2 regions of the Paenibacillus sp. B1-35 genome follow, and region 1 is predicted to be linked to the other one. Evidence: predicted binding sites of a transcription regulator. Region 1 holds the regulator's gene; the other holds the start of a gene.
What was found. The regulator LexA, encoded in region 1, represses DNA repair genes until DNA is damaged. The targets are predictions, from matches to a motif close to CGAACATATGTTCG.
Positions count from the first base shown of each region.

Region 2: a site for LexA is predicted at 12,433-12,446, ahead of ACQ5BJ_RS09780 (DNA polymerase IV). Genes of this name have one in related genera too.

Region 1 is NZ_JBCHVJ010000001.1:1,107,897-1,123,712, forward strand. It holds gene ACQ5BJ_RS04590 (TIGR01457 family HAD-type hydrolase) at 1-600, opposite strand, end outside; gene ACQ5BJ_RS04595 (Gfo/Idh/MocA family protein) at 1,106-2,200, opposite strand; gene ACQ5BJ_RS04600 (metal-dependent hydrolase) at 2,637-3,632, opposite strand; gene rnz (ribonuclease Z) at 3,752-4,669, opposite strand; gene metH (methionine synthase) at 4,909-8,346, opposite strand; gene ACQ5BJ_RS04615 (1,2-dihydroxy-3-keto-5-methylthiopentene dioxygenase) at 8,511-9,053, shown strand; gene ACQ5BJ_RS04620 (FixH family protein) at 9,221-9,676, opposite strand; gene ACQ5BJ_RS04625 (HAD family hydrolase) at 9,949-10,755, opposite strand; gene ACQ5BJ_RS04630 (hypothetical protein) at 10,813-11,343, opposite strand; gene ACQ5BJ_RS04635 (DUF896 domain-containing protein) at 11,407-11,622, opposite strand; gene ACQ5BJ_RS04640 (LysM peptidoglycan-binding domain-containing protein) at 11,804-12,166, opposite strand; gene lexA (transcriptional repressor LexA) at 12,468-13,094, shown strand; gene ACQ5BJ_RS04650 (DUF817 domain-containing protein) at 13,433-14,239, shown strand; gene ACQ5BJ_RS04655 (hypothetical protein) at 14,624-15,064, opposite strand; gene ACQ5BJ_RS04660 (hypothetical protein) at 15,100-15,570, opposite strand.
Region 2 is NZ_JBCHVJ010000002.1:489,558-505,373, forward strand. It holds gene ACQ5BJ_RS09715 (Asp23/Gls24 family envelope stress response protein) at 52-411, shown strand; gene ACQ5BJ_RS09720 (DAK2 domain-containing protein) at 466-2,169, shown strand; gene ACQ5BJ_RS09725 (DegV family protein) at 2,193-3,071, shown strand; gene recG (ATP-dependent DNA helicase RecG) at 3,090-5,138, shown strand; gene ACQ5BJ_RS09735 (stage VI sporulation protein F) at 5,267-5,554, shown strand; gene ACQ5BJ_RS09740 (cupredoxin domain-containing protein) at 5,875-6,264, shown strand; gene ACQ5BJ_RS09745 (helix-turn-helix transcriptional regulator) at 6,273-7,187, shown strand; gene ACQ5BJ_RS09750 (DinB family protein) at 7,274-7,828, shown strand; gene ACQ5BJ_RS09755 (SOS response-associated peptidase) at 7,921-8,643, opposite strand; partial or broken gene ACQ5BJ_RS09760 (hypothetical protein) at 8,625-9,003, shown strand; gene ACQ5BJ_RS09765 (MarR family winged helix-turn-helix transcriptional regulator) at 9,211-9,675, shown strand; gene ACQ5BJ_RS09770 (DUF6544 family protein) at 9,683-10,516, shown strand; gene ACQ5BJ_RS09775 (hypothetical protein) at 10,859-11,992, opposite strand; gene ACQ5BJ_RS09780 (DNA polymerase IV) at 12,522-13,790, shown strand; gene ACQ5BJ_RS09785 (hypothetical protein) at 13,787-14,281, shown strand; gene ACQ5BJ_RS09790 (IS3 family transposase) at 14,362-14,610, opposite strand; gene ACQ5BJ_RS09795 (hypothetical protein) at 14,688-15,152, opposite strand; gene ACQ5BJ_RS09800 (Crp/Fnr family transcriptional regulator) at 15,407-15,816, shown strand, end outside.

The DNA of each region.
Region 1 (15,816 bases):
ATCCATAATGATGGCACTTGGTTTGCCTATTACGACAGGCTCTACGCCTGAAGCCGACTGGATTGCCGCTCCGATCGTACCAGCCCCCGGGGAAAAACCGCGATCCGAAGGCAGCATGACATCTGGATTGGTTAAGATCGATACTGCGCCTTCTCGAACGGCACAAGCCGCTGCTTCCAGCTTGGCGTAGGTCACATTTCGATCCAGGCCTTGAACGACAACTCCAACATCAGAGCCCCATACTTCTTCCGCTTGCTCCGTCCAAGAAATCCCGACATCCTCCAGCGCCCTCTGCAATCCGTACTCGCCTATCATGAATACCAGTCTATCCGAATATCTCTTCTTAATATACGATGCAGCCGCCTGAGCAGAGGTGAGAACATCTTCAGCAACAGCCGATATACCAAATTGCTGCAGGTGAACCGCCACTTCTTCAGGTGTCCGTGTTGAATTGTTCGTTACAAACAGATAAGGAATATCCATACTCCGAAGGGTCTCTATTAGCTTGTCCGCTCCCTCAATCGGAGAAGTTCCATGATACATCGTTCCATCCAAATCTATGAGCGCATATTGATTTCTGCGCCGGATTCCATTTTTCATTCTTACACACGTTCCTTCCCAGCTTGAAGCATGCCGGCCATTCTAAATAACAGCACATCTACAAGCACGATCAACATCATAATAAGCACTCATTAGCTTTCCTAATAAAAAGCATGCAATATCCAGTAAACAACGGATTCAAATTTCAAGAAAACTTTGGTCTGCGTGCCGCCAACAAATTTTACACTTCTGTTTCATAGCATTATTATTGTCAACTCAATAGAGCCAATGCTAGTATACGCAATTCCGAGCCAAAAGGACAGAGTCTCATCAGACCAACAATTCCGATGCCAATAAATTGAGGACAACAACGCTGAACCGAAATCCGACCCGCAAGGTGAAATTCCAAGATGTGTTCAGAGCGCATAAACTAATGTAAAAAGAACAACTCCCGTCATTCCCATGAATAGGAACGGGAGCCATACTTGGCAAGGCAGAATGAGTTCATTTGCACTCACCCATACAATAGGCAGCTAAACAAAAACACCAATCTCCTCATAAATCATTACCGCTGCTCCCGTGCTTCCGAAGATTGAATCACATGAGCTACCAAGCGCTCGACAACAAGCCCATCTTCTAATGTTGGAGCCAGCTCGTTCCAACGCTGATCTCCATTGTGGCGCAGAATGAAATGGTGAAGCGAAGCGAAATGGCTGTCTTGGAAAATCCCCATCGTTGTCTTCTCATCAGGAAGCAGCGAAAGCGAGTCAGGTTCAGGAGCAGATTCGTGTCGACCGTTTATGAGATGAAGCTGAGGCTTCTTATCCGATTCCAAATTACATGTAATACTGCCTTTCGTCCCAATGATATGCACACGAAACGCATCATCACCATAGGCAATACGGGATACCTCAACAATACCTTGTACGCCTTGAACTGTTTCATAGTTCATCATTGCCCAGTCATCAACATTAACAGCTACTCGTTCGTCTTTGCCATTACCTGCTCTCCGACTTTTAATAAAAGTTTCTGTACTGCCTTCTATACTCTTCAATTCACCAAACCAATGGCGCAGCAAATCCAGTGCATGAACACCTAAATCGATAATTGCTCCTCCACCAGACAACGAGTCATTTACTCGCCAGCTGTATGGACGGACATCACTTAAATAACCCGAACGCAAATAAGCCAGTCTGCACTGGAGCACATCTCCGATAATTCCTTCGTTAAGCCAAGCTTTAATCCGCATGACAGCAGGGTGATACCGATAGACAAAGGCTAACTGCTGCGTAAGCGTTGATGGGACATCTGGCAGCAATTGCGCTGTGGACGCAGCACTTTCCGTTACAGGTTTCTCACAATAAATAGCTTGATTATATTGAACCGCCAATCGTACCTGCTCAGCATGTAGCGCATTCGGTGTACAGATGCTTATTGCTTCAGTCCCGTTATATTGCAAAGCTTCCTCCAAGGAGGAGGTTACGTGAGCAAATCCAATTTGCCGTGCCTGCTCTAATGTTTGTTCAGGACGACGGGTAACGAGTGTATTCAATACAGGTGTTACAGGAAGCTGCTTAATGATCGGCAGCGTTCGCAGTGCAGTCATATGTGTTTTGGCAATATTGCCGAAGCCTACGATCGTAAATCCAAGAGTGTTCATAATGAATCCACCTTCCTTGATTTGAGCAACGAATTAGGTGCTTCATACTTAAAAAAGTGCGTTGGGAAATGAGAAACTTATTTCTACATTGTAAAGAACCATTTCATGGCTGGCAAGAGTGGAAACACGGCACTATAATGCGCTGATTCGACGCAGAATGATGGTAGAAGCTGTCGATTGCGGACAGTCCTTGATGTATACCTGTCCCCTGATAAACTATTTGTCAGGTTCTGCGCTTTCCCGGGAAACTATAATGAGGACTTGCCTCTTTCAGGGGGCATTTCACAACATCATAGACCCCAACGATATCTTGATGCAAAAGAAAAAAAACGGATCGCTCCGCTTGATTAGGGACAGGTATTCACGCACATATGACACGGGGATTCACGTTTCTGATTTACCTTTCTTGTGCGAATATTGCGCAATACAATCCTGTTTATACATAAGGAGGCTCCCACTCCCTCTTACTCCAGCCTACTTTCGTATTGACAACGCGAAGCTGCTCATCCAACTCTACCTCAACGCCGAATGGAAGACCTTTTCGATGCCAAAATCGAACATCATGCCATATAATCTTATACCCGTTACGCCAACGCTGTGAGCTTACAATGACATGCTCAGCAAATCCAAGGAATGCCCGTACTCCATCGGTTGTTCTTGCATGCTCCAACACATGATCATCAATGAAGTTTTTAGTGTACAGGCAGTGCTTATCAAAGGACACGTCTGATAAAACCCGCAATGGGCTGCGATGCCGAATCCAACCTGTTTCATAATGTTGCTCATACTCCACAACATATTGCCAGCTCAGCCAAGTGACCTCAGGAATAAGCTGATGATGAATTCCACTTGAAAACTGCTCCTTCAGTCGGCTCTGCAATCGCTGATGCACCCTCCATCGCCATATGATATATAATACGGACACCAAATATCCCAATAGGAATAACCATGCTGCATCCGCCCGTGTCATCCAGAACCAACTTATAATCCCGACGAGATGAATGGCAAATAGAAATGGATCGAATAAGCATAATACATCTGCATGATGCCATTTGGATGAGAAAGGTTTGGCTGCTTGAACACCATATGCATTCAACCAGTCAAGCCCAACATGGATCATAACTGCAAGCCATGAATACAGCATAACGATCGGCCAATCTCCCCACACTGCAAACAACATTGAAACCGGCAGAGCAATGGCTATTGGCCATACAAACCATGCTGGGACAGCATGCGTAATGCCTCGATGGTGACGCAAATAGGCTGTATAGCTGCGAAATCGTGTTATGGCATCGAAATCGGGCGCATGTGAAGAAATGAGTGTAGCCGTCAGAACCGCGAAGAACAAACTAGGACGCTCCGCAACCTGAGGATGTACACAAGCAGCCCCTGCCAAAGAAGCGCCAAGCAGCAAATGACTCGCAGTATCCATCCATAACCCCTCCTTTAACATCTCTGTTGCTCTCGTGCAATTGCCTAGGCAATTGCCCTTACAACAACTCGGTTATGGATAGCGTATCGAGTAAGCGTTAACGCAGCATTGATGTGATATTAAGATGTTGTAACGATCGCATGCTCATCGGCAAGAACCGTATTTTCAAATACGTCACGTGCTTCCTGTAAAAGTTCCTCCATCCGTTCATCATTGTATCGTGAACTAAAATGAGTCAGAGCAAGCTTCTTGGCTCCTCCGGACACTGCGGTTTGCGCTGCTTGCCGAGCCGTGCTGTGGCCAAATTCATTTGCATTTTCGCGTTTATCTTCCATAAAGGTTGCTTCGTGCACGAGTATATCAACGTCTTTCGCGAGCGTGACCGCATTTTCGCAAGGACGAGTATCGCCGAGTATGGCCACAGACTTTCCAGGTATCGGTTTCCCGATGACAGAGGATGCTTGAATTCGTTCCCCATTCGAAAGTATGACATCCTGCCCTCGTTTCAACTGACCGTATAAAGGTCCCGGCGGCAGCTCCTTTTCCTTTAACAGCTTTAAATCTAGACGCCCTGGCTTTTCCTTTTCTTGAATTCGATACCCAAAGGATGGAACACGGTGATCAAGAGGCAGTGTCGTAATTATAAATTGCTCATCCTCCCAAATCACGCCAGACTCTATCTCTTGGATATGAAGCTCATAAGGCAAGTGCGTCTCACTTAATTCAAAAACAGTATGTATAAATCGATGTAACCCTGCAGGACCAAATACGGTCAAAGGAGACACCCCGCCTTGGTAAGCGCGACTGGACAATAGCCCCGGTAATCCAAACAAGTGATCGCCGTGCAAATGAGTGATAAAAATAAACTCGCACTTGCCTAGCTTCAATGGCGACTGCAGCACCTGGTGCTGGGTGCCCTCTCCGCAGTCAAACATCCAGAAGGAACCGCGTTCTTCATACAATCGGAGCGCAATCCCGCTTACATTGCGGCGAGTCGTCGGCATGCCAGCGCCTGTTCCTAAGAAGTAAATATCCATACTCATACTCCTTTGCTTCTGTAATTAAATACGAAAACAATATCATCTTTTATTTAATCTATTTAATCTATTTAATCATTAATATTTTAAAATGTTTTACACACATAGTATGTCTCACTCCACCAAGATATAATAAGCTCCGTACTGCCTGACAGCAATACGGAGCTTATATTATTGTCCATACATAAGTGTGACACACTGCTGCACAGACATCTAGTAATTTTTTTATGATGTAAAGATTAGGCCTTATCTACGTTAAAGTATTGTGCTTGCGGATGAGCAAAGACCATTGCCGACACGGATGCCTCTGGCTCCATCATAAACCCGTCCGTTAAATGAATGCCGATGTCTTCCGGCTGCATTAACTTGAATAATGGCCCTTGATCCTCGAGATTTGGACAAGCTGGATATCCGAATGAAACTCGTATCCCTTGATATCTAGCTCCAAATCGCTCCTTCATTGTCATCTGTTCCGGATCAGGATAGCCCCATACTTCACGCATCATATGATGAATCCGTTCTGCAAGCCCTTCTGCCAGCTCCAATGCAACAGATTGCAGCGCATGTGACCTCAGGTATTCTCCCTTCTCCTTCCACTTATCCGCTTTGCCGCGAACATCATCACCAGCAGTAACCACCAAGAAGCCTACATAGTCCATTACGCCGCTCTCTTTTGTTCGCAGAAAATCTGAAAGACACAGGTAAGGCTCAACCTGCTGCCGTGGGAATGCAAAGGTATGGAGCACCTCCTCTACATTGTCAGGATTATAAATGTGAATGGTGTCCCCTTCCGATTGGGCTGGGAAGAAGCGATACATAGCATTCGCCTTTAGCACACCTGCTTGAGCTTCCTCTGCCAGAATTCGGTCAACGGTCTCTTTCAAATCTAATGCCTTCGGGTCACGATTGTTCAACAACTGTTCAACCGAGCCCTTTAATCCCAAATGATGTCCCAACAGCATCTGGAAATTCAAATAAGGAAGCACCTGTGGAATTGGAATATCGCGCAATACATGTCGCTCTAAATCAGGCGGAATGTACACTTCGGCTTCCGTAATGCTGGAACGAACCGCCCGTGTTAGCTCAGGTAGGTTCGACTGCTGTTCCGATTCACGAGCCAACCGTTCCTTATGAGCGCGGAGTTCCTCAACCAGCAGCTTACGTTCCGATGAATCCATAATTTTATTGGCCAGATCAAGACCGTCCATTGCGTCCTTTGCATAGAGAACTAATCCATCATATTCCGGACTAATTCGATTTTTCGTGAACTTTCTCGTTAATGCTGCCCCACCAACAAGAATTGGCACATCGATGCCAGCAGTACGCAAGTCTTGTGCGGTTATGACCATTTGCTGAGCTGACTTGACAAGCAAGCCTGACAGTCCAATTGCGTCTGGCTTTTCCTTGCGATAGGCCTCGATCAACTGATCAGGTGGAACCTTAATGCCTAAGTTGACAATTTCATATCCATTATTCGATAGGATGATTTCCACTAGATTTTTGCCGATGTCATGCACATCGCCCTTCACCGTAGCGAGTAGAATTTTCCCTTTCACAGCAGATTCATTCTTCTCCATATGCGGCTCCAAGAAACTGACCGAAGCCTTCATGACTTCTGCGCTTTGGAGCACCTCAGCAACGATAAGTTCATTATTGTTGAACAGCCTTCCAACTTCCTCCATCCCTTTCATTAACGGACCGTTAATGACTTCGAGTGGAGTGTATTTTTGCAGCGCTGCTGTCAAGTCAGGAATAAGCCCTTCCTTCGTACCTTCTACCACATAGGATGCCAAACGCTCATCAAGTGGAAGGTTGCTGGTTTTTTCTTTTTTCTCTACTTTGCGGTTACGGAAAGCGGCAACAAATGCTGCCAGCGTCTCATCGCTGGTGTCATACAATAAATCTTCCGCAAGTTTGCGTTCGTGCTCGGGGATGGATGCATAACGTTCCACCTTCTCCGTATTGACGATCGCATAATCCAGCCCTGCGCGGGTACATTCATATAGAAATACAGAGTTAAGCACTTCACGTCCCGCTTCAGGCAGACCGAACGAGATATTGCTTATCCCGAGAATCGTTTGTACCTTTGGAATCGCCTCTTTAATCAGACGTATCCCTTCAATTGTCTCTTTCGCCGAACCAATGTATTGTTCATCCCCCGTTCCAACTGGGAACACGAGCGGGTCAAATATAATGTTTTCTGGTAGAATGCCGTAATTATTCACGAGGATGTCGAAGGAACGCTTCGCCACCTCCAATTTACCTTCACGTGTAATGGCTTGACCGCGCTCATCGATCGTGCCGACAACCAGGGTTGCACCATAACGATGGACAAGCGGCACGACATGGTCAAATTTCTCCAGACCGTCCTCTAAGTTAACTGAGTTAATAATCGCTTTCCCTTGGGAATACTTCAAAGCCAATTCCAATACCTTGGCATCTGTCGTATCGATGACGAGCGGAGCCTTAACCTTCTTCACTACTTCCTGCAGAAATTGTTCAATATCGTGCGCTTCATCGCGATCCGGATCCTGCACGCACACGTCAATGACATGTGCCCCATTTTTCACCTGGGAACGCGCAATCTCCGCCGCTTCTTCAAACTTTCCTTCGGCAATTAAACGCTTAAACTTGCGAGAGCCAAGCACATTGGTACGTTCTCCAACCATGTAAGGACGACTTTCATCTTCTACATATACGGTCTCAATACCGGATACAGCTGGAGGATGTTCACCAAACGTTGTTCTTGGGGCATACTCGAGCAAAGTTTCTCGAAGAACCCGAATATGTTCAGGTGTTGTTCCACAGCAGCCGCCTGCAATATTCAACCAGCCCTGCTCTGCAAAGGTTGCGATTTTACGAGCAAGCGATTCTGGCGATTCATGATAATGACCATTCTCATCTGGAAGCCCCGCATTCGGGTAACAGCTGATCGCAGAATTAGCGATAGACGCAAGGGTACGCAAGTGATCACGCATGAATTCAGGCCCTGTCGCACAGTTCAATCCGACGGAAATCGGCTTCAAATGTTCTAGGGATATGTAAAACGATTCGATATTTTGACCGGCAAGGGTTGTTCCCATCGGTTCAATCGTCCCCGAAATCATAAGCGGAAGTGTGATACCTGTAGATTCAAAGGCTCTCTGTATCGCAATCGAGCCAGCTTTGACGTTCAACGTATCCTGAGAAGTCTCTAAAAGAAGCATATGAACACCTGCTTCTATAAGTGCAACTGCTTGTTCATAATAGCTGTCAATCAACTCATCAAATGTGACTCCACCGGTAACAGATAAGGTTTTTGTCGTCGGCCCCATTGCACCAGCAACGAATCTTGGCCATTCCGGTGTGCTATATTTTGCAGCTGCCTCAACAGCCAGCTTCGCCGCGGCAACGTTCAACTCACGTGCACGATCAGCAATATCATAATCGGCAAGCACGATACGGGTAGCCCCGAACGTATTTGTCTCCAATATGTCTGCGCCCGCTTCTAGATATTGTTCGTGTATTCTGGAAATGACATCTGGACGTGTCAGGACTAACATCTCATTGCATCCATCCAATTGTTCGCCTCCAAAGTCTTGAGGCTTCAAGTCAGCTTGTTGGATCATCGTGCCCATAGCACCGTCTAAAATGAGAATGCGTTCATGTAATTGTTCCTGTATCGTTCTTGTTTTCATCGCTCTGCCCACCCTCTACCTTAAACGTTAAACCCTAGTTTAGCAGATGTGATCCGATTAGAAAAGACTCATACACGACTCGCTTCAAAATGTTTCTTGCCCAAACTTTTCCTCTGTACTATAATTAAATGAATAAATCGCATTGGGAAACGGGGGATTAGAAATTGGCACAAGTACGAATTCGAAACACGAACAAAATCATTATAGGGGAAGAAAATGTTCGTTCTTTTCTATCTTCGCAGGGTGTGCTGTATGAGCATTGGAACCCGAACAAACTTGATCCATCTCTTCGCGACAAGTTCGTGCTATCCGATAAGGAGAAGCAGGCCATTTTAGATACGTATGAAGAAGAAATCCGCGATCTGGCTGAAAGACGAGGCTATCGAACGTGGGATTTGATTTCTTTATCCGATGCAACTCCTAATATTGAAGAGCTGCTGAAGAAATTTGAGCAGGTTCACACCCACACAGAAGATGAAGTAAGAGCCATTACTGCCGGCAATGGTATATTTATTATTAAAGGTAGCGACGATGTCGGTTATATGGATGTAGAACTGGAAGCTGGGGATGTGATCTCTGTTCCAGAGGAGAAACCACATTACTTCACGTTGATGGACAATCGTCAAATTGTAGCGGTACGCCTCTTTATCGAGACTGAAGGATGGATTGCGCACCCGTATACGGATCCCACCTTTCAAAAAGCCTAACTCCTTTACAAGGTAAATCCTATAGAAATGAACTGATTTTCACGTCTATTCACAATGCCTTTCATTATATGCAAACAGGGCAGTCTCATAAGTTCCTGTCTTTACTCGGATCTTATGAAGCTGCCCCTTCTTATAGAGGAATCATTTTATTTTCTTATCGAAATTCCTTACTTTACAGTAAACTGCTTCTTCGGCATCGAGTGCATATCACGAGCAGTTACATGAGAGATGACGGTATAGGTACCCGCTTTCTTGAATGTCTTCTCGAACTGATAAGTTCCATCTTTTACAGGCTTACCCTCGATCATCTCATGCTCTTCTCCATCCATCCACAATTCAAACTCGACTTTGTCAGCGTCATCTACCGCCTTATCATCTTGCGTTACCCGAGCTGAGATTGTAGCAGCTTCGTTGCTCTTTACTTCTTTCGGCACCTGTAATTCAACCTTAATCATTGCAGGCATCTCATGATTTCCTTCTTGCATTGCACCAGAGCCATGACCAGCATGTCCTTCATGACCGGCTGATGATGAGCTACTTCCCGAGCTATTTCCACAACCAGTTAGCAGCATTGCCCCGATTGCCATTATGAGCACAATTAATTTATTTTTGTTGCTGAACATACAAGCTCACTCCTCAACATTTATGCTAGGATTATCGTATCATTATATACAGCATTCTCCAATTCCTCATGACTCTATCGAGCTATAATTTAGGTAATTCTGTGACGATCCAATGACATTTATCACACTTTTCCTCATTCTTTATTTCAATATTTTCTTTTTTCACCGCACATAAATACATACAACGCATTAGAAAAAGCCTGTGTTCCCACAGGCTTGCTCTTGTTAGTCTTGCTCGATGCAATTGATTATGAAGTTGTATCTACAACGATTTACGATTCCTTCGAGTTGATCGCTTCAATAATTTGCTCAATTTCAGTTAGGCTCGTAATCGTATATTCTGGATGAACATCGCCTGACAATTCAAGACCTTTACGATTCAACCAGGCATGATGCATACCAACATTTTGGGCACCTTGAATATCAGTCGTTAATTTGTCTCCTATCATAATTCCTTCATGCGGTTCTATACCGAGCAAGGACATCGCATGCTTGAACAATTCTGGATCCGGTTTCCCTTTCGGATGATGCCCAGAGATTACGATATGATCAAAATAAGATAAGAGTTCCCGCTCACCATTCAACTTTTCCTGCTGCAGGTCAGGTGAGCCGTTCGTGAGCAACAACAACGGATACTGTGCTATTAATTGGCGGAGCACCTCGTAAGTCTCATCATATACATAAGAACGGGCCCGACGTTCACTCATAAATCGTTCTGCCAACTCTGCACCTAGTTCTTCATCAACTCGACCGGCTGCCTGAAGTCCCTGTGTCCATGCTGCTCGACGATACGCAGGTGCAAGCTGCTCTAATAATCGAAATTCAGGATGATCCCCTTCTGCAAACTTTCCCCATAGGGCTTCAAATGGATTAATCCCGATATTCTGCGTGAAAGGATACGTTTCGTAAGAAGCGTATAATTCGCGGGCAGCTTGACGAACACAAGACTCCAATTCCTCTGGTTCAATACCTGTTCGCTCATATGCATATTCACAAGCAGCAGCAAAGGCCTCTTCAACAGAGCGTTCATCCCATAATAGAGTGTCATCCAAATCGAACAGCACAGCACGTATAGACATGTTTCTCTCTCCCATCACAGCGACTAGATTAGCTTCTCATTATATACATGTGCAAACTTATTTCGACGCTTCTTTCTTCGAAGTGTCTTCGAACTCAATCTTATGCTGATTAGCAAAGACGCGCAGTCGTTCGCCCATTGCATTGGTATCGTATCTGTTCAGCATTCGAGAGAATATCCAATTCGCACCTTTCCCCGTATGTTCAATCACCACATATCCAGGCTGAATTGCAATCTTCTTCATATCTTTGGAAGACAAGGTACGAAGACGATTCCAACGAATCGTTGATACCTCGTCAGCTCCGACACGCAGAAACGGTCTTCTTAAGAATAAAATTATTCCCAATCCGACATAACATACGATCGTAACCCAATAAAGAGTTGGATATTGATTGTTCGTGATAATCCCGCCTAGTAGTGCATACATAATGGCGAAAGCAATCAATGCGAGCGGCATGATGAAGCTGCGTCCTTTAAATTCTTCATACGCAGGCTTGCCTGCAGACAGCGACGGCTTGCCTTGCTTCATTCGCTGCTTGTTCAATTTTGCACTATTTTGGCGGACTTTGCGTTCCCAACTGCGAGACATGAATTCGCTACCCCCTGTATTGTAAACGAGTAATGATAATCCATCGTTATTAATGAAGAGTCATTAATGAACGAGACCGTTCGTACCGGAATTATCTGTTCCTTCTTCGTCCTCTACATAGCGAATATTGTCTAATTGATTACGCACCTGCTTACGGAAAAGTACCAAATATTCCTCACGCAGCTTTGCGCGCTCTTCCATTTCCGCTTCGCTCAGCCCTACTGTCTTATGTTTGCGGGCCAGTTCATTAATTCGTGCAATAAGCTTGTCAATATTCATCATGTACCTCCATGTGTGTAAGCATATGTTCTACTTTGACATGGAGGTACCAGCTTGTCAAGCAAGCTTCTCCAAAGCCATTATATAGATAAAAAAGAGGCTCCATGAGCCCCTTCGTAAACTGTTTATATGTATAGATATTTGTTTCATCTGAGCCAATTTTCCGAAAATTGTTTTGTTATCAAGGAATCGGTACCAACAATACTTCTCCTGCCTGCAAAAATTCACCTGTTAACTGATTCAATTGTGCAATTTCATATATAAATTCACGAATATCCGTATGCTCAGGCTTATATGTTGATGCAATCTCCCACAACGTATCTCCAGGCTGAACAAGAACTCGTTCAACAACAGTTCCACTCACAACATCCTCACGGTCATCATCATTTCCAAGTGCTTGTACAATGCTTCCACAAGTAATGAACAACAATACGATTAAACTGATCATAAAACGCACACGCAAAGGAAACAAACGCTTCTTTTGCTCAGATTGCGAAGCTGTTGTCGACACCTTATAAATGGAACGATACGTTGTATACATCATAAATGATCACTCCCAAACACTTGTTCTATTATTTAATATTTCAAATTTAACACGAACACACGTTTGAGTCAACATATATTTAGAACGCTCGTTCCCCTTTTATTGTTCGTTACTCTTTTGGGATTGTATGCATTTCATTGAAAACAGCATGATCAAAAATGATTAAAGATACTTTATTTCCTTCTTATCCGATTACGCCTATATTCTATTTTTTATTCAAAATCTTTAGAACTTATGTTTGTACGAACGGAGGTTCTGTGGTATAATTTTGTCAAAAGAGTATTCATTGGAGTTGATACCCTTGTCTAAAATATCAAGTCGTCAACAAGCTATCCTTGATTTTATACGTGATGAAGTCCGAGCTAAGGGCTACCCACCTTCTGTTCGTGAAATAGGAGAAGCCGTTGGTCTAGCATCCAGTTCTACCGTACATGGTCATCTTGATCGTCTCGAGAAGAAGGGCTTTATTCGTCGTGACCCTACGAAGCCTCGGGCAATTGAACTGCTTAGCGATCAGTCCGACCGCACGGCAGACTTTTCTCGCTCCTTTGCGCGTGTGCCGGTAGTTGGTAAAGTAACTGCGGGTGAACCGATTACCGCAACAGAGAACATCGAAGATTACTTCCCACTGCCTTTGCACATGGTTGGAGACGATGAAAATGTATTCATGCTATCGGTCATGGGGAATAGTATGATTGAGGCCGGTATACATAATGGCGACTATGTCATCGTACGTCAACAGCAGACAGCGAACAACGGAGATATCGTCGTTGCGATGACCGAAGATGATGAAGCGACGGTTAAGACATTCTATCGAGAAAAGGATCATATCCGCTTGCAGCCTGAAAATCCAACTTATGAGCCGATTCGCTTACAACACGTAACTATTCTAGGCAAAGTTATTGGTTTGTTCCGTGATTTTCATTAATACAAACAGAAATGCCTCGTTTCCACTTCATTAGCTGGTTAAACGAGGCATTTTATTTTGCTTCCATCTCCACTATCCCCCTCAAGACAATATTTTCAAAAATAAGCTCAGTACAATCGTTATACCGGATTGAAGATTAACTTACTTTTCGCCCTCTTCCCTTCGTTACAATATCTATAGAAATCATTAATTCATTTGAGTCGGCATATTATTATTTTATTGTTTTTCAATAATTATTTATTGACTAATAGTATATTCCTAATTATGATTGTACCTAACGAATTACATGGTGCTTGTTCATCAACCGATTAATACGATAATCAATGTAGGAGAATCGAATGGGAAAATTTTTTAAACTTAGGTCATTCATTTATTTTGGCTGGCAGCAAGCGCTGTCTTGCTTATTCCCCGCTTTTATTTTTGCAATGCTGGCACTTACGAAAACCGTTGACATCCCTTTCATGCATCGCTATGATTTCTTGTTGTTTGTTTGCATAATTGCACAGATTATTATGATTCGACTTGGGATCGAAACGTTCGACGAATTAAAGGTAATTTGCGTCTTTCATTTGATTGGACTTATGCTCGAAATATACAAAGTCCATATGGGTTCTTGGGCTTACCCTCAAGAAGGCTGGACAAAAATATTCGGTGTACCTTTATACAGCGGATTTATGTACGGGAGTGTGGCGAGTTACTTATGTCAAGCATGGCGACGACTACAGGTCAAGGTATATCGATATCCCACACCTTGGTATACGATACCGCTAGGGTTGGCCATATATTTTAATTTCATGACCCATCACTTTATTTATGATTTACGTTGGGTATTAATGCTCTTGCTATTCGTCATCTTTTTTAGAACGTACGTCGAGTATACGGTATTGGGCGTGACACGTCGTATGCCACTTGTGCTGTCGTTTGCTCTAATCGGATTTTTTATATGGGTTGCAGAAAACATCGGGACATTTTTGGGTGCATGGTATTATCCTCATCAAGTTAACGGTTGGAATCTTGTGAAGTGGGGGAAATTCAGCTCCTGGTTCTTGCTAGTCATCGTGTCTTTCATGATCGTTGCCCATCTGAAGCATGTAAAAGGAGGACATTTCAAGAAAAATAGTTATATCCGCGACATGAAGTCGTAAAATCAGAATGAGAACAGCTTGTTCTTTACTTTCTGGTAACAATGCATTTGGAAGTACATTCTTTGATGCATTATTATAACGTGTCAACTACTGTTCTATTGTAGAAAACCTAGTATCATGTAAAAGTTTTTATATCGGATTGAAATTGAATCTATCGTTGGATCAATTTTCAAAATCAAAAGGCTTTGTTCTTCCAAAAATTCTTATAAGCAGCGAGATCCTAGATCATTCCCACGCATGTTAGAATCAATTGCAAAATGTTCAATATAAGAGAAATGTTCTATTTTCCAATAAAACATAATTCCAACAAACTCATATCTTAGAGTCGCATCACAATGATATGCTAGAAACAAAAGCCGCTGATTATCAGCGGCTTAATTCATGTTATATATCATTTACATCGAAATTAAGCGAATATTGAGTCAGTGAATGATTTACTTTCTCTACAAGTAAATATAACTTTGCTCCATTAGGAATGTATATGTTTTCAATAAATTGATGTGGTCCAATGTTATAATTTGCATACATTAATCCCGTGCTTGTATTATCGATATACTGAATTTTTAAAGCTAATCTAAAATTATTCCAATCATCCTTTGGCTGAATCCATGCAACAAATCTCTGCATTTTACCCGTGTTATTAGTCCATATAAACCAGTCCTTGTCAGTGTTACCCTCGATGTATAAATTTACAGCGTTCTTGGGGAAGATAGTGATTGCAGATTCTTGAGTATCCCCTATGCCCTTAGCTGCAAATACGCTTGTTGCAAATACCAACATAAATACAAATGCAAGAATTGATGTTACAAATCTTTTATGCTTCATAATATCCCGTTCCCCCGACATAAAATTTTCGAATTCTAAACATCGTACATAATGAAGTTTAATCTATATTGTTCCTGAGTAACAAACTTGTTAGCACTTGCTCTGACATATAAAGTTGCACCTTGAGGAACATATAAATTCCTTATGATTGCAGGAAACTCAGAACCTGGTTTTGTTGGTTCTGCATACAGCAATGTGGATTCTCTCGTTTCGGTGTACTTTATTTGAGCAGCTAAATCAAGCGAAGTTTGTCCACCATTTGATCTTAAATCCAAGAGGATCCAGCGATCTTTGCCACTATTATTTGTCCACTTATACCAATCAACATCTGATGCATTTGCAATGAAAAGATCATAAGGTTGATTAGAAATTAACGTTAATGCATTATCTCTCGTATCTCCAATTCCGACAACATTAGTTGATACATCTGCAGCGATTGCCGGTTGTGTCATTGTCAGTAACAACATGGATGCAAAAAGAACAGAAACCATTTTCTTAATCCTCATAGTCCTTTTCCACCTTTTTATGTAGTAGAGTTGTTTTCCCAACTCTCTCCTAGATAATACCATCACATTACTTATAGTGTATATAGAATTTTGTATTTTCTTCCTATTTATTCCTCTACACTCTTAGTTCTTGCAGTAACCTCATATTTTTATATAAGTGCTGGCTCAACGAATCCTATACTAATCTATCCAGTAGCTGTATCAACCTTAGTTACCTAGCTTGTAAAAATATCTCCACCAAAGGCT
Region 2 (15,816 bases), on a different contig from region 1:
TAGTACAATGTTGATTAGTCCATAATACTCACAAAAAGGGGTGGAACAACCATGACCATTCAATTGGATACTGATCTCGGATCTGTGAATATTTCCGAAGGGGTCGTAGCAGTCATCGCCGGATCTGCGGCAATGGAATGTTATGGACTTGTGGGCATGGCCTCGCGCAAGCAGTTGAAGGACGGCATTGCAGAGCTGCTTGGTCGCGAAAATCTGACGCGTGGTGTCGAAGTGCGCCGAGAGCAAGATGCGCTACATATCGATTTATATATTATTGTAAGCTACGGAACGAAAATATCCGAAGTGGCGCACAACATTCAACAGAAAGTGAAATATGTATTGAATGATGTAGCTGGCCTGTCAGTAGAGCAAGTCAACATCTTTGTCCAAGACGTACGCGTATTAAGCTAGGAAGGGGAATATTCGTTGAATATACGTTCTTTAAATGGAACACAATTTGCCAATATGGTGCTAAGTGGTGCAGACAGTTTGAATCGCCACGCAGAGCACGTCAATTCATTAAATGTCTTTCCAGTTCCTGATGGGGACACGGGGACGAACATGAATTTGACGATGACAGCAGGCGTAACTGAGTTGAAAGCGAAGATGTCTGCATCAATTGCCAAATCGGCAGAAGTTTTGTCCAAAGGATTGCTAATGGGTGCCCGGGGTAACTCGGGTGTTATTTTGTCTCAATTGTTCCGTGGCTTTGGCCGTGGAGTCGCTGGTCTGGATGAGGTAAACTCCGTTCAGTTCGCTCATGCGATGCAAAGCGGTGTTGATACTGCTTATAAGGCTGTCGTCAAGCCGGTTGAAGGAACGATATTGACAGTTGCGAAGGAAACGGCTAAGCACGCTGTTCAAATCGCTCGCCGTACTCCAGATTTGACGGAGTTTATGCGGGAGGTAGTAGCAAAGTCCAAGGAAGCACTGGCGAAGACACCGGATATGCTGCCTGTACTGAAGCAGGTAGGCGTTGTTGACTCTGGTGGACAAGGCCTTGTATATATTTATGAAGGATTCCTGAGTGTTCTGGAGTCGGCTGACGGCACGTTCCATGAGACGGCTGCACCTACGACAGTTCATACACCATCCGCAGTGCCAGCACCGAATTTGCATACTTCTGCTCAAGCGAAGCTGCATACGGAAGATATTGAATTCTTGTACGATATGGAGTTCTTCATTGATCGTACGCGCGGTGCATCAAAGCCGTTCGACGAAGACAATTTCAGGAAAGCGCTTGCCAAAAATGGGGATTCGATCATTTTGATTCCAGATGATGAAATCATTAAGGTTCATGTCCATTCCCGCAAGCCAGGCGAAGTATTTGATCTCGCGATGGAATATGGCGAGCTGACACAAATGCACATTTTGAATATGCGTGAGCAGCACCGTGAAATCATACATGGAGAACACGGAGATGTATCCGCTATGCCAGAGATATTCGCGGAAATTCCTGTGCAGGAAATGACAATTGAGGCAACTCCAATTGAACCTCCAGCTGAAGAACTCGCTCCTTATGGCTTCATCGCAGTAGCGATGGGCGATGGGATTCGTGACATTTTCAGCAGCCTTGGCGTAGATGTTGTGTTGTCTGGCGGACAGACAATGAATCCGAGCACACAGGATTTCATTGATGCCATTGAATCGATTTCGGCGCAGCACATTTTCATTTTGCCGAACAATTCCAACATCGTTATGGCTGCGAAGCAGGCTGCGGAGATTGTGGAGCGTGATGTGACGGTTCTCATCAGCAAGACGATTCCGCAAGGAATTGCAGCTGCATTTGCTTTCCAAGAGGACGAAAGCTTAGAAGTGAACCGTTCAGCTATGGAGGATGCTATTGCTCATATTACATCCGGTCAAGTTACGTACGCGGTGCGTGATACGACATTGGACGGTCTGGAGATTAAGGCTGGACACTACATGGGTATTGTCAATGGCAAAATCGTAACAACGACTGAATCGGTTACAGATACCTTGCAGCAGTTGGTAACGAAGATGATGGAGAACAACGGGGAAGTCGTTACGCTTCTTACTGGGGAGGAAGCAAAGGACGAGGATACGGAAGCGCTTGTGGCATGGCTTGGCGAACATTATCCAAATGCTGAGGTAGAAGTGCATCAAGGCAGACAGCCGATCTATTCCTATATCATTTCCGTAGAGTAGGACAATGTGGAGGGGGATTCTGTATGAGTCATATTCGTATCGTAACGGACAGTACAGCGGATATTCCGCAGGATGTGCGTGAACGCTACGGGATCGAGATGGTACCGCTCAAGGTGCATTTTGGCCAAGAGATGTTCAAGGATGCTGTAACGATCAATGCAGAACAGTTCTATAAGAAGCTGGTGCAGGCTGATAAGCTTCCTACAACATCTCAGCCTTCGCCTGTCGAGTTTTTGGATGTATACAAACGATTGAATACAGAATCGGACACCCAAGTTATTTCAATACATTTGTCCTCAGCGCTTAGCGGAACGTATCAATCCGCAGTCCTTGCCAAGAGCATGCTTGAGGAAGAGGCGGATATTACGATTGTCGATTCGAAGTCAGCTTCCTATGGGTTTGGACTGATTGTAGTTGAGGCGGCACGCATGGCTGAAGCAGGGCATTCCAAGGAAGAGATTTTGGCTATGATCGAGCGTTATCAAACAGAGCGCTCTTTATACTTTTTAGTAGATTCATTGGAATTTTTGCATAAGGGAGGGCGTATCGGCAAAGCTGCTGCTATGTTCGGGACGCTGCTTAACATTAAGCCTATCCTATCTGTGGATGGTGCGGGTGAAGTGTATGCGTTGGACAAGGTTCGCGGGCATAAGCGGGCTGTTGCGCGCATTGTTGAACTGCTGGAGCAGGATCATGCAGATCATCCGGTCCATGTCGTGATGGGATATACAAGTGACCAATCCGCAACAGATGACTTGACGGAAGCGATTAAGCAGCGCTTCGATATCCGCTCTTTTTCATACACGGCTATCGGCGCTGTCATCGGAACCCATGTTGGTACGGGCGTAGGCGCTGTGTTCATGTGGCCAGCAGATACGGATTCCGTCGAATCTGTGCAATAGGGTAAGTGTGGTGCAATTATGATTGAACTTAAACAATGTCCGGTAACGATGATTAAAGGCGTGAGCGCTTCGAAACAACAAGAGCTTCACGCCTTTGGCATCTCTACCGTTGCTGATTTACTTGATTATTTTCCATACCGTTACGATGATTTTCATTTGCGCTCGCTTAGCGAACTAAAGGATGGAGAGAAAGTAACCGTCGAAGGACGGGTAATGAGCGCTCCCGTTCTGCAGCGCTTCGGACGCAAGTCTCGCTTGTCCTGCAAAGTGATGGTAGAGGATTGGCTAATTACAGCAACATGGTTCAACCGCCATTATTTGCGCGAACAGCTTACGCAAGGGCGGGAGATTGTATTGACCGGGAAATGGGATCAGCGCCGACTGCAGATGACGGTGTCGACATCTGAATTCTCGGATCGTGGAGAAGGTCGGAAAAACACCCTGCAGCCCGTGTATTCAGTCGGTGGCAAGATTACGCAGGCATGGATGCGCAAAACGATTACGCAAGCGCTTCAACAGTTCGGCGAAGCAATTCCTGAGCTGATGCCGCCGGAATTGATGCGGCGCTATCGACTGATGCCGCGCAAGCAGGCTGTGAGGGCGATGCATATGCCGCAGGATGCAGAGGAAGGCAAGCAGGCGCGAAGACGAATGGTCTACGAGGAATTGCTGCTGTTCCAGCTGAAACTGCACGTATTCCGTGCGGTTACCCGCGAGCGTGCTGACGGGGTTGTTCATGAGGTTGGCAATGCGACGATTCGTGAATTCGTCCGCAGTCTTCCCTTCGAGCTGACAGATGGTCAGAAGAAGGCTGTAACTGATATTTTGCACGATATGAGGGCTCCTACCTGTATGAATCGGCTGCTGCAGGGAGATGTCGGCTCCGGTAAGACGGTTGTGGCCGCTGTTGCCTTGTATGCTACTGTACGTGCAGGCTACCAGGGGGCTCTTATGGTGCCTACGGAAATATTGGCAGAGCAGCATATGCGATCCTTGACGAAGCTGTTCGAGCCGCACGGCATTGAGGTCGGGCTGCTGACAGGAAGCTTGTCCGGACGGAAGCGCAAAGATTTGCTCGCATCGCTGCAGATGGGCATGGTCGACATTATGGTCGGGACACATGCGCTCATTCAGGATGACGTGCATTACCGGAAACTTGGTCTTGTTGTTACGGATGAACAGCATCGGTTCGGTGTCAATCAGCGCAGCATATTGCGCCGCAAGGGGATGAACCCAGACGTGCTGCTCATGACCGCGACGCCAATCCCTCGTACGCTGGCGATTACCGCTTTTGGCGATATGGATGTGTCCTCTATTCGTGAGCGGCCTGCTGGGCGCAAGGCGATTAAGTCGTACTGGGTGAAGCATGATATGCTCGACCGTGTCCTTGGCTTTATCCGCCGCGAGGTGGATGCTGGACGACAGGCTTATATCATCTGCCCGCTCATCGAGGAATCGGACAAGCTGGATGTACAGAATGCAATCGATGTACATGTACAGATGCAACAGGCGTTTCCAGATTTGAAGGTTGGGCTGCTGCATGGACGCATGACGCCTTCAGAAAAGGATGAGGTCATGCGCACGTTCAGTACGGGAGACACCCATGTACTCGTCTCGACGACGGTGATTGAGGTTGGTGTTGACGTACCGAATGCAACGCTTATGATCGTTATGGATGCGGAGCGCTTCGGCTTGTCGCAGCTCCACCAGTTGCGTGGACGTGTTGGACGAGGCGAGCATCAGTCCTACTGCGTGCTGATCGCGGATCCAAAGTCGGAGATTGGACAAGAGCGTATGCGCATTATGACGGAAACGGATGACGGCTTCGAGCTGTCCGAACGTGATTTGGAGCTCCGTGGTCCTGGTGACTTTTTCGGAACGAAGCAGAGCGGTATGCCTGACTTTAAGGTGGCAGATATGTCAAGTGACTTTGCCGTACTGGAGCAGGCGCGAGATGATGCAGCGGAGCTTATCCGCTCTGAGGCGTATTGGACATCACTAGAATATGCGTCGCTCCGGGATGCTGCCCAGCAGGAGCAGTTGTTCCAAGGGGAACTTCTGGACTAACGTTGACTGCTTTCAGCAGCATTCAGGCAGTTCGGATGAAATCGGGCGGATAGTAGACAAGCGGGTAAGCATATATTGGAACAGGTTCCCATGTTTTCTACGGGATATGTTCTGGAGGTGCTGTCCGTATGAGTTATGTGAAATATGGTATTAGTCCACAGCTCGTGGAGCGAATAAAGCTGAAGTTGAAAAATCCAGCAACGAAAGATCGCGTAAAAAAGGCTGTCGAGGGCCTTACCAAGGCGGATCTTCAAAATCGCGCCACGATCAAGCGTCTCATGAAACAAATTGCGAAAGCGCTGAATGAGCCGCTCACGAGCCAGCAGGAGGAGCAGTTCACCGATTTCATTCTTGCGCAAAAAATCGATCCGAACAATACGTTCCATTTATTGAAGCTGTGGGGGATGTTCCGCTAATATTAGCTATGCCTTAGGGTGCCTAGGTATGCTAAATACACGAGGAAGTCCAGTTCTCTTGGGAGAGCTGGGCTTTTTGCGTGTTCGCGCGGGAAATAGGGCGGCTCGTATAGTTTTAGTTCGATTCCCGACATTATAGGCCTAGATATACCTTCTTATTTCCTGCTTTTTTCAACAATATGGATCACGATTGAGGTCGCATTGTTGACGAATTCGGAACAATTTTCAATTTTTACGATCCAAGTACTCAAAATATGCTTAGATAGTAATAAAGGTTAGCATTCATTCTTTCATTATCTAATACATGGAGGCGAATCAACATGAAGAAGATTAAAATAGGTGCAGCGTTATTGGCTGCCATGCTGCTGGCTGTATCACTCGCTGGCTGCGGTTCAGGCAAGGGAACTGGTGCAGAATCAGGGACAGCTGCGTCCTCGGATGGGGCAAGCACGGTAACGATTAATGCAACGAATTATAAATTTGAGCCTGGAACGATCAAGGTTAAGAAAGGCGACAAGGTAAAGCTGACACTCAATAATAAGCAGGGCCTACACGGCTTAAAGCTGGATGGTTACAATGTAGAATTGCAGCAGGATGGCGCAAGCGCGGAATTCACCGCAGATAAGGCTGGTACATTTGAATTTCAATGCTCGATTATGTGCGGTTCAGGCCATGATGGTATGAAGGGCGAACTCGTTGTAGAAGAGTAGCGTCAGCGATGAATAAGACGGATCGGATGATGGCGATTGTGCTGGAACTGCAGCGCAGAGGGACAATGCGAGCAGAGGATCTGGCGTCTGTTTTTGAAACGAGTGTGCGTACGATTTATCGTGATATTCAGGCGCTTAGTGAGGCAGGAGTTGCAATCATCGGAGCGCCTGGCCAGGGCTATTCGCTGATGGAAGGCTACTTCCTGCCGCCTGTTCATTTTACGCCGGAAGAGGCGGAGTCGCTTCTGCTTGGGGTAGATTACATCGAGCGGCAGTTCGGCAGAACCCATGATGCCACGATTCAGTCCATTCGGCGCAAGCTTATTTCTGTTATGCCAGCGTCCGTGCAGCAGGATGCGGATCGGATGCGCTCCTCCTTGAAAATGATTGCTGATGAAGCGCATACAGAAGGGCTGGCCGTGCTTCGTCGTGCTGTTCTGGAGGAGCGGAGGGTATGCTTCCGATATGTGAAGCCAGTTCGCGGGGAAGACGGCGAGAGAGAGCATGTTCGAAAGGTCGATCCTTATGGCATTGTGCATGTCAAAGGAAACTGGGCGATGGTTGCATATTGCCATCTCAGGCAAGAGCTGAGGCATTTTAGACTTAGCCGCATCAAGGAGTTGGAACTACTGGACGAACCATTTGTCCGTCCTTCAGACTTTTGCTTGCAATCCTATACGCCTTCCGATGATCGTTCGATGATCGTTCGTGTTCTTCTGCGCGCTGCGGCAGCCGACAAGGTCAAGGAGCAGGGCTATTATTACGTGGAAGTTATGGAGGATCACCCGGAAGGGGCACTTGTGACGCTGCGGGTACGACGACCTGAGGAGGTGCTTGGCTGGATTATGGGCTGGGGCACATTAGCGGAGGTACTGGAGCCGGAATCGCTGGCAGAGCTCGTTTATCTCGAGGCAAAAAAATAGTGCAGCAATATAAACGCTACTGACATACTGTTGTCAGTAGCGTTTGCGTATAGTTGGGATATATTCGTTTGAAGGGAGTTTTACTTATGACCAATATGAACCCACGTCAATCGCTGCTGCGTGTAGAGGAATCCGTAAAGCAGATTGTGCAAGAGCTCGAACGCTACAGCATGGAGCAGATTACACATAAGCCTAGCGAAGAGGAATGGTCGCTTGGGCAAGTATATATGCATTTGATCCGTTCCGCTCTCTACATGCAGCTTCGTCAGATCGAGGTATGCCGTGACATGATTGTAGATGGCGGCAGCCAGCAGGAGAAGTCTGAACAAGGGGAGCTTGTCTTTGCTGCGGGAAGCATTCCTCCCATTCGGATAAAGGTGCCGGCATCGCCGGAATATACGCCGCCACAGCCTGCAAGCAAGGAAGAAATCGTGAAAGGGATGCAGGCCGTATTGCAGCGAATGGAGGAGCTTGCGTCAGCTGTTGCATCGATTCCGGAACAGAACAAGACGATGCATCCGGGATTCGGCTACTTGAGTGCGAAGGAATGGTATATGCTCGTGGATATGCATTTCCGTCATCATATGCTGCAGCGTGAGCGTCTAGCGGAATTTCTTCAGGAGACCGAGTCAGCCATGTAATTGTTTAGGACGCCTAGCGTTCGCTTCGCAGCTGTATTAAATAATCTTGGGTGCGAGATATGGCGAACCGTGATAGGTTGTCATCGTTCAAATCATGTAGGGGAGACGCTGTCGTGCGTCTCTCCTTTTTGCTCCTGTAAGCTTGCACGTTCAATGCAGGATGGGTCATCCACTCGTGTGTTCCCTACCTTGGCACTGACAGGGTAAGCTTCCATCAGCTCCGACGGATATGGAAGGAGTACAGACTGGAGCTTCCCCGTGTCAGTCATGCGGCGATCCAGCCAGAATGACAGCTGCTCCTCAGGCAAAATAACAGGCATTCGATCATGGATTGGCTCCATCAGTTCATTCGGTGTCGTGGTAATGATTGTACATGTACTAACCTTGTCTCCATTGGCATTCACCCACGTGTCATACAAGCCTGCCATATTGAATATGCCGCCGTCTGTCCGTCTAATGCGCATTGGCTGCTTGGTTCCGTCCGGATTGCGCTTCCACTCGTAGAAGCTGTCTGCGGGTATGATGCACCGTTTTCGCTGGAAGGGGAGCCGAAAGGCAGGTTTGTCCCGTAATGTTTCAGCACGCGCATTAATCGTGCGCCCAGCGAATTTCTCATCCTTTGCCCAAGAAGGAATGAGCCCCCACTTGAGCGGTCCAAGCCGAAGCTTCGCACCATCATGAATAAGCGCCGGAACCTGCTGGCTTGGCGCGATATTATAGCGTGGCTCATGAAAGGGCACGAGAGCACCTGGGTCGAGCAAGTAATGTGCCATTAGCTGTTCAATGGTAACGGTTAATGTATATCGGCCACACATATTCCTGTACTCCTTCCTTTTCAGGTCTATCCTATAGTGAGTTTATCATATCACAATCGCCTGCCTTCCGCGTGAAGTGGAGAGGCATACCATTCTATATTGGCCAGCATTCGACGCTGTTAGAATGGAATTTTCAAAATATCCCTGCGGCCTGTCCAATAGTGAAAAAGCATGGTATCACAACAGCGGAGCGGCTGGGCGAGGCGATAGGAAAATGCCTGGATCTCATTGTTGTTCAGCCCCACATGGAGGGGTACATTCGCGTATCGCTGCAAATTACGGAAATATTTCAGCGATATACGGATTTGGTGAGCCGTACAGTATTGTGATGAACAGCATCTGGATGTGACGGGGAGTTCGTAACTCTTCGGTAAACCGCTGAAGCTTGCGCATCTGCAGCGAAACAACACTGTCCGATGACTGATGATAGAGGGAAGTTCTAGGTGTCATATTGGAAGTTACTGTAGATTCTCTCGTTTTCATCAACAAGTTTGACAAAAGGTAACTAGTTACATATAATATATGTAACTAGTTACCTTTATTTTGAAAAATCGGAGGTATTTAATATTGAATGACATAGAGAAAAAGGCTTACATCTTTGGTGGTATTCTTACATTAGCCAACCGATTACAAGCTCTTGGTGACAAATTGGATGAGAATGTAACGCTTAAGCAGTGGTTGTTGATAGCTGTCATTTTAAAGTCGGGACGATCATCTCCGACAATAAGTGAGGTGGCTAAATTGGTTGGGAATTCTAGGCAAAACGTTAAGAAAATGGCCGGTTTACTTGAGAAACAGGGCTTTGTTTCCCTTATAAAAGATGATCAAGACGCTAGAATCTTTAGAATTCACCTTACACCCGAATGTTTCACTTATTTCCAGGCTCGAAGCGAAAAAGAGATGCAGTTTCTGAATGCTCTGTTTGACGAACTTGATGAAAATTTGACCAATGGGTTGTATGAAGGAGTCATTCATTTAGCTAACAATGTAAACAGAATGGAGAATGCTCATGAAGTCGAGGAAAAGGGGTAAAAAAACAATGTGGATAATCGTTTCGATCCTTGGCATTATTATAATCGGTATCATTGTATTTTTTAATGTGCCTTATTCCAAAACCAATACAGAGTTTATTCAATCCGCAACAGAACAAATCAATATTTCTAATGTCATTAATGATATCTTTACATTCGATGATATTAAAGAATTGCCGTATCCGGTAAGGAAATATTTTGAATATAGTGGATACATTGGCATTCCTAAAATGTCTTATATGAAGGTAGCCTTTAAAGAAGTTAATTTTATTATGTCACCCGACAAGCCACCATTAAAAATCGACTACACTCAATATAACTTTGTACGCGAGCCTATAAGATTTGCCTATATTGACACGTCAATGTATGGAATACCATTTCAAGGGTTCGATTCTTATATTGATGGTGAAGGTAGTATGAAAGGAGTTCTAGCTAAAGTCATTACGCTGTTTAATCACAAAGGTAAAGAAATGAATAAAGCTTGTCTAGTAACCTTTCTTTCAGAATCTCTTATCATGCCTAATGCTGCTTTACAGCATTATATGACCTGGGAGACAGTTGATGATACCCATGCAAAAGCGACGATATCGTACAATGATATATCAGCAAGCGGGATATTTACTTTCAGTGAGAAGGGGGAGCTTCTTTCTTTTACAACAGAAGATAGATACGTTATATCTACCGATGGAACAATTCAGCAAGTAAGATGGTCGGCCATATTTAAGGACTACAAGACAATTGGCGGTATCAAACAACCAACCCAACTTCAGGCTGTTTGGAATTACGATCATGGAGATCTTATTTATTTTGACGGTGCTTGTTTTACTGTTGAATATGAATAGAAATAGGTGTTTCTTTATTCATCCTTATATTGATGGGATTTAATGACTTTGACCCGTTACGTCTCCTATCGTTCCGAGACGCTTGTTTTTTTGCAAAGCTGGTAATTAACTCTCCTAATGAGAGGAATGCGGCCTCTTTTGGCATTAGTCCGCAAGCTTGCTAAAGAAGGGCTGGTATAATTGGATACCAAAGGTATTTTTGGTGGAGCATTAACTCGACGTCGGCTACGCTTCACAAAAAAACCGCCCCGCTGAATTTACTGACGATCCCAAATAACATGGCTAAAGCACCCACATATGTGAGTGCTTTTTATTACTCACAGTCATACTAAAAATGAGATATCAGATTAGTTCTTTCGCCTGAAGTTTAGCTAATTGTTCATGAGTTATATAACGTGGAAGATCGTTACTTGGATCGAAATTTTCCTCGTCAATAAACACAACAAAATGATCAGTAACAGGTAAGACTTTATCCCACTTCCTTCTATTTAGTCTATAGGCAACTTCCTGCCATATAGCTAATCCTTCTCCCCACCAATTATGATGTTGCAATGTAGAATAGGTAGGTTCATCAGAAACATTAGAATGTAGCTCCCAATAGTTCATTAACAGAGAAAATTTCCGAATTAGATCCTCATTTTCAAGCCCTTCGTCATAGTCTGAATGGTATCCTATATACCAAAGTGTTTCTAGATCTTCTCCATCAGCTAGTTGTTCTTCACGAATATAGTCCATCCCAGCAATAAACGTTGGATTAACTACAGCTTGAGTTTCTTGATGTAGCCAAATTGCTAAAAAACAAAGCTTACTTTCACCTATACACTTACCTAAACGTTGTAAAGCCGCTTCACATTCACTATATAGTTCTTCAATGACAGTACTACGTAATGAGGTTACTTCCTCTACCGACATTTCCAGGTAAATGATTTCTTCGTCATCTAATTTTGTGATTTTCTTAAGCTCACCTGTCTCTTTATATTCCAAGCTATATGTAGTAATATTTTTAGGTTCATATTTTTCTAATTCAATGGTAGTTAATTGGTTTCCTGAGTAGCGATAGTATTCTTTAAAAGACCATATATGCCATAAGTCAATACCATTTCGTACAACGAATTCCGTGTACTCGATAGGACGTCCTTCTTCAAGTATAATCACCTCAATGGAATTCACCCTACCATCCAAAAATGTTCGGTTTATGATACGATCACCACTCCTTTCAATACACTCTTCCCAATATCCTACTTTCATATAAATCAACTGATTATTGCAATCAAATCCGTAATTAAACCCATCGCTATTACTAGTAGGTATCCCTTTTGGTTCAATGTTACGCTCAAACCAATATGGTGCTAAATGATAATATGAGGAACCTTCATAATACTCCCAACGTGTAACCCGTGATCTTGCCTCTTGCAAATAAGTATCTTTATTCCTTAAAGCGTCATCACAAAGATCGCTAAATACCTGTTTGTTCATATGTGTCTCTCCCAAAAGTTGATAATATTATTAGTCTTTACAAACAGAGTAGCTCCAAGATGTTCGAACCCGCAAATAAAGTGAAGCATTTCTCTTCTTGCTCACCTTTAGACCAATATCCTTAACGTAGTCTTAATGCTTAAGGTTTAGATTGGCGGTATTCTTTTATGAAGTTTGCATCAACTACTTCATTCATTATACGGGACATAATATTACTATGAAATAATTACGCCCACATTGCCATATGCTCCTGCTCTTCCTGTCGCTCTGCTCTTCAATGCTTGCAAACAGCACCTTTACCTTTATCTTGTAAATTGGCTTTGTGTTTTGCCTTGCATTCTGTAGTTGACCATATGCATCGTCATCATCGATTCAAAAGCCACAATGTATTCGATAACTAAGGGTGAGGTTTCATAGATCCAAAAAATTCATTTGTATAGGGAATGTATGTTCGGTATATAATGAGAATATACGTTCTTGTTTTGTGATTGTGCATGTAACATGATTTATAAATATTGGAGGGCTTTATGTGAGTCAAAGAAGGGAAAGGGTAGTATTTTTAGCCGATTGCGAAAGCTTTTATGCAAGTGTAGAAAAAGCAGATCATCCAGAATATAAAAATAAAGCAGTAGCAGTAGCTGGTGACCCTACACGTCGTTCAGGGATTATTCTGGCCGCGTGCCCGATTGCGAAAAGTTTTGGCGTGACGACAGCCGAACGGTTAGGTGAAGCCCTTAAGAAATGCCCGGATCTCGTCATTATGCGTCCTCGTATGCAGCATTACATCGATGTTTCTTTGATGATTACTCAGATTTATGAGGAGTTTACGGATTTAGTTGAAGTGTTTAGTATTGACGAACAATTTTTAGATGTGACGGCGAGCCAATCAATTTTCGGGGATCCGATTACCATTGCAAAGGAAATCCAAAAACGAGTAATGCTCCAGACAGGAGTGCGGATTCGAATAGGAATCAGCACCAATAAAATATTAGCTAAAACTGCAACAGACATCTGGGCAAAAAAAAATAAAAGCGGTATTTTTACCTTGCATCCATCTGATGTTCCCGTCGTGCTTTGGAAAGAACCTGTTCATAAAATGTTCGGTGTTGGATCCCGGATGTGCAGGCATTTTGCGAAATTAGGGATAGTTACGATTGGGGACATTGCGAGAACTCCATTGCCACAGCTTAAGGATAAATTTCGAGCTCGTTTCGGCAAGCAGTCGGATATTCATGCCGAGGTGATGTGGCGAACGGCGAACGGGTTGGATGATAGTCTGGTGACACCAGGGACATTTCAAACTCCTCCAAAATCTATTGGTCATATGATGACTTTGCCCCGAGATTATACGGATTCTGCAGAGATCGATACAATATTGTTGGAGTTGACGGAGGAAGTCTGCCGAGATTGTCGGACGAAAGGGTATATGGGCTGGGTTACAACCGTAAGCTGTATGTGCAGTCCGTACGATGCTCCTACAGGATTCTCACGCCAGATGAAAATGCCAGACCCGACGAATAATACAAATAAAGTATTTGAGATAGTAAAGAGAATTTTTTATCAATATTGGGATCGGATGCCCGTACGTCGTGTGGGTGTTATGTTAAGCACATTGGAAGATGACCAGCATTATCAACTAACGCTTTTTGAAGATCAAGAGAGAGCTAGGGCGCTGGATAAGGTGACTGATACGATTAAGGATCGATATGGAAATGCGGCAATTATCAGAGCTTCTTCCCTTACCCACGCAGGTCAAGCATTAGAGAGATCCCTGAAAATCGGGGGGCATTATAAATGAGTAAAAAACTCGAGAAGAATGGTCTTTGGGAGTCCAGCCGGATGATGTTGCCGCAACATCGGGAAGCTTTGTTGAGTAGGCATCGTGACGCGCCAAGCGGGACATCAAACCAGCCAAAGAGAGAAGATATTGAATTAATGCGCGATTATATTCTACTTTCAGTAATGTATACAATGGTAACTAAAAAAATTCACGAAATGGGGGTATCCTCTGAGACGTTAAAATCCCTTTATACCAAGGCAGCTCAAATCCTCGCGAATAATATTTCTGCCGACCTGTCCAAAAGAAGACAAGAGATGTTGAAAAAAGAAATTCGTATTGTAGATGAAGAGAAGCACGATAGTACAATGATATTACACTATGCTTACCGTAACTCTGAGGATAGTTTTATTATAACAAAAGAGTACATGAGGATGGAAATAAGCAGAAGGTTAGCTCGATACACGGACAGACTTATCACAAAATTAAGTAACTTATCAAGGTCAAAATAGTAAGTCATTAATAAGTCTAAGCCTGCTGTTTGGTAGACAGAATTAAAAAGACATCTGCGCTGCAACCGTTTCCCGGTACTCTATGGGGAACGGTTGTTTAGTTTTTTCTGAAAGCGTTCATGGTTGTAAAACGAAACGTAATCTCGGATAACCTGTAGCAATTCCAATAACGTTTGCGGATTTGTTAGATAGATCTTTTCTGTTTTCAGATACGAAAGGAACGACTCTATACAAGCATTGTCGAAAATAAAAAGAAAATCGGAAACAGAATAAGAAATAAGAAATTGGACGGGGCAATAAGAGAGAAGATATGAAATCCCCCTCGGCAAGCATCAGAGGAGCAGAACGCTCTGGTGCTGGCTAAGGGGTGTTTTTGTAAGAGAGGGATAAGATGATGAAATGAAGCTTATATACCTAACTGTGGGCTTGTAGAAGCACTGTTGTTGCTGCTTATACTTGCTGCCTTTGTGCTCAAATTCGAGGTTTGGGCGGCAGCAATGTGCAAGTAAGCCTGCATCCGTTTCTTTACCTCAGCCCGAATCAAGCCGCGCAGCATGTAGAATGAATGCTGATAGCCTCTACATACATAATGGACACGAATTCCGTGCTCTAGCCGTTCTTCCTCATACACTTTAATGCCGCGGCTGCGAAATTGCTTGCGAAGGTGGAACAAATCGCGAGAAGCGTTGTCTTGCGCTTGTCGCAGAAATTGAGCATAGATGTCGGCCATTTTCAGATTAGAGGCCCCTATGCGTCCAATGTCCCGCTCCAGCACATCCAAAATGAGTGTTTGAATAATATATTGCTTGACAGTAAGGGCATCCTCTCCGCTGTGCGGTGGAGCGCCGTTCGATGCGAATGGTGTACCCATGCACGCTCTTCCTCCTTGTATGCCATACATTTTGTGTACGCCAAATGCATTGACCTCAGCCATAAGAAGCATGGATGTATATAAAAAAAGGGAACCTACGTTCGTATTATATTCATAATACCGAACAAATATTCGTATATCAAGGGGCATACGTAGTCAAAAGTATGGAAAATCGGTACAATAAGGACGACATCCCAACGAATACAGCAGCATTCGCAGACAGAGCGGGAAATAAGATAAGGAGGTAGTCGGGGATGAGAATGACACTGCATCGGGGAGAGGTATTGTTCAGACAAGGAGATCCCGGAACATATTTGTATCGCATCATAAGCGGGCTATGTAAAGTAACACGCCTGCATGAGAATGGCAATATTATTTTATTCAACCTCATATATACGGGCGAAATTGTCCCTCATCATTCGTTGATTTCACCGAAGGAATGCCATGGCACAGCAACCGCGATGGTGAAGACAGAAGTAGAACGAATTCCTGCTGAGGAGTGGTATGAAGGATTACGGCGGCAACCAGACAAGGCGCTGGACATCGCGAGGCTGCTTCAGGATAAGCTGCGCTTCATGCAGCAGCGCATTGATCATTTAACCATTGGAACCCCAAGTGAACGATTGCAGCTGCTGACAGCTTGGTTACGCAGTTATACAGAGCA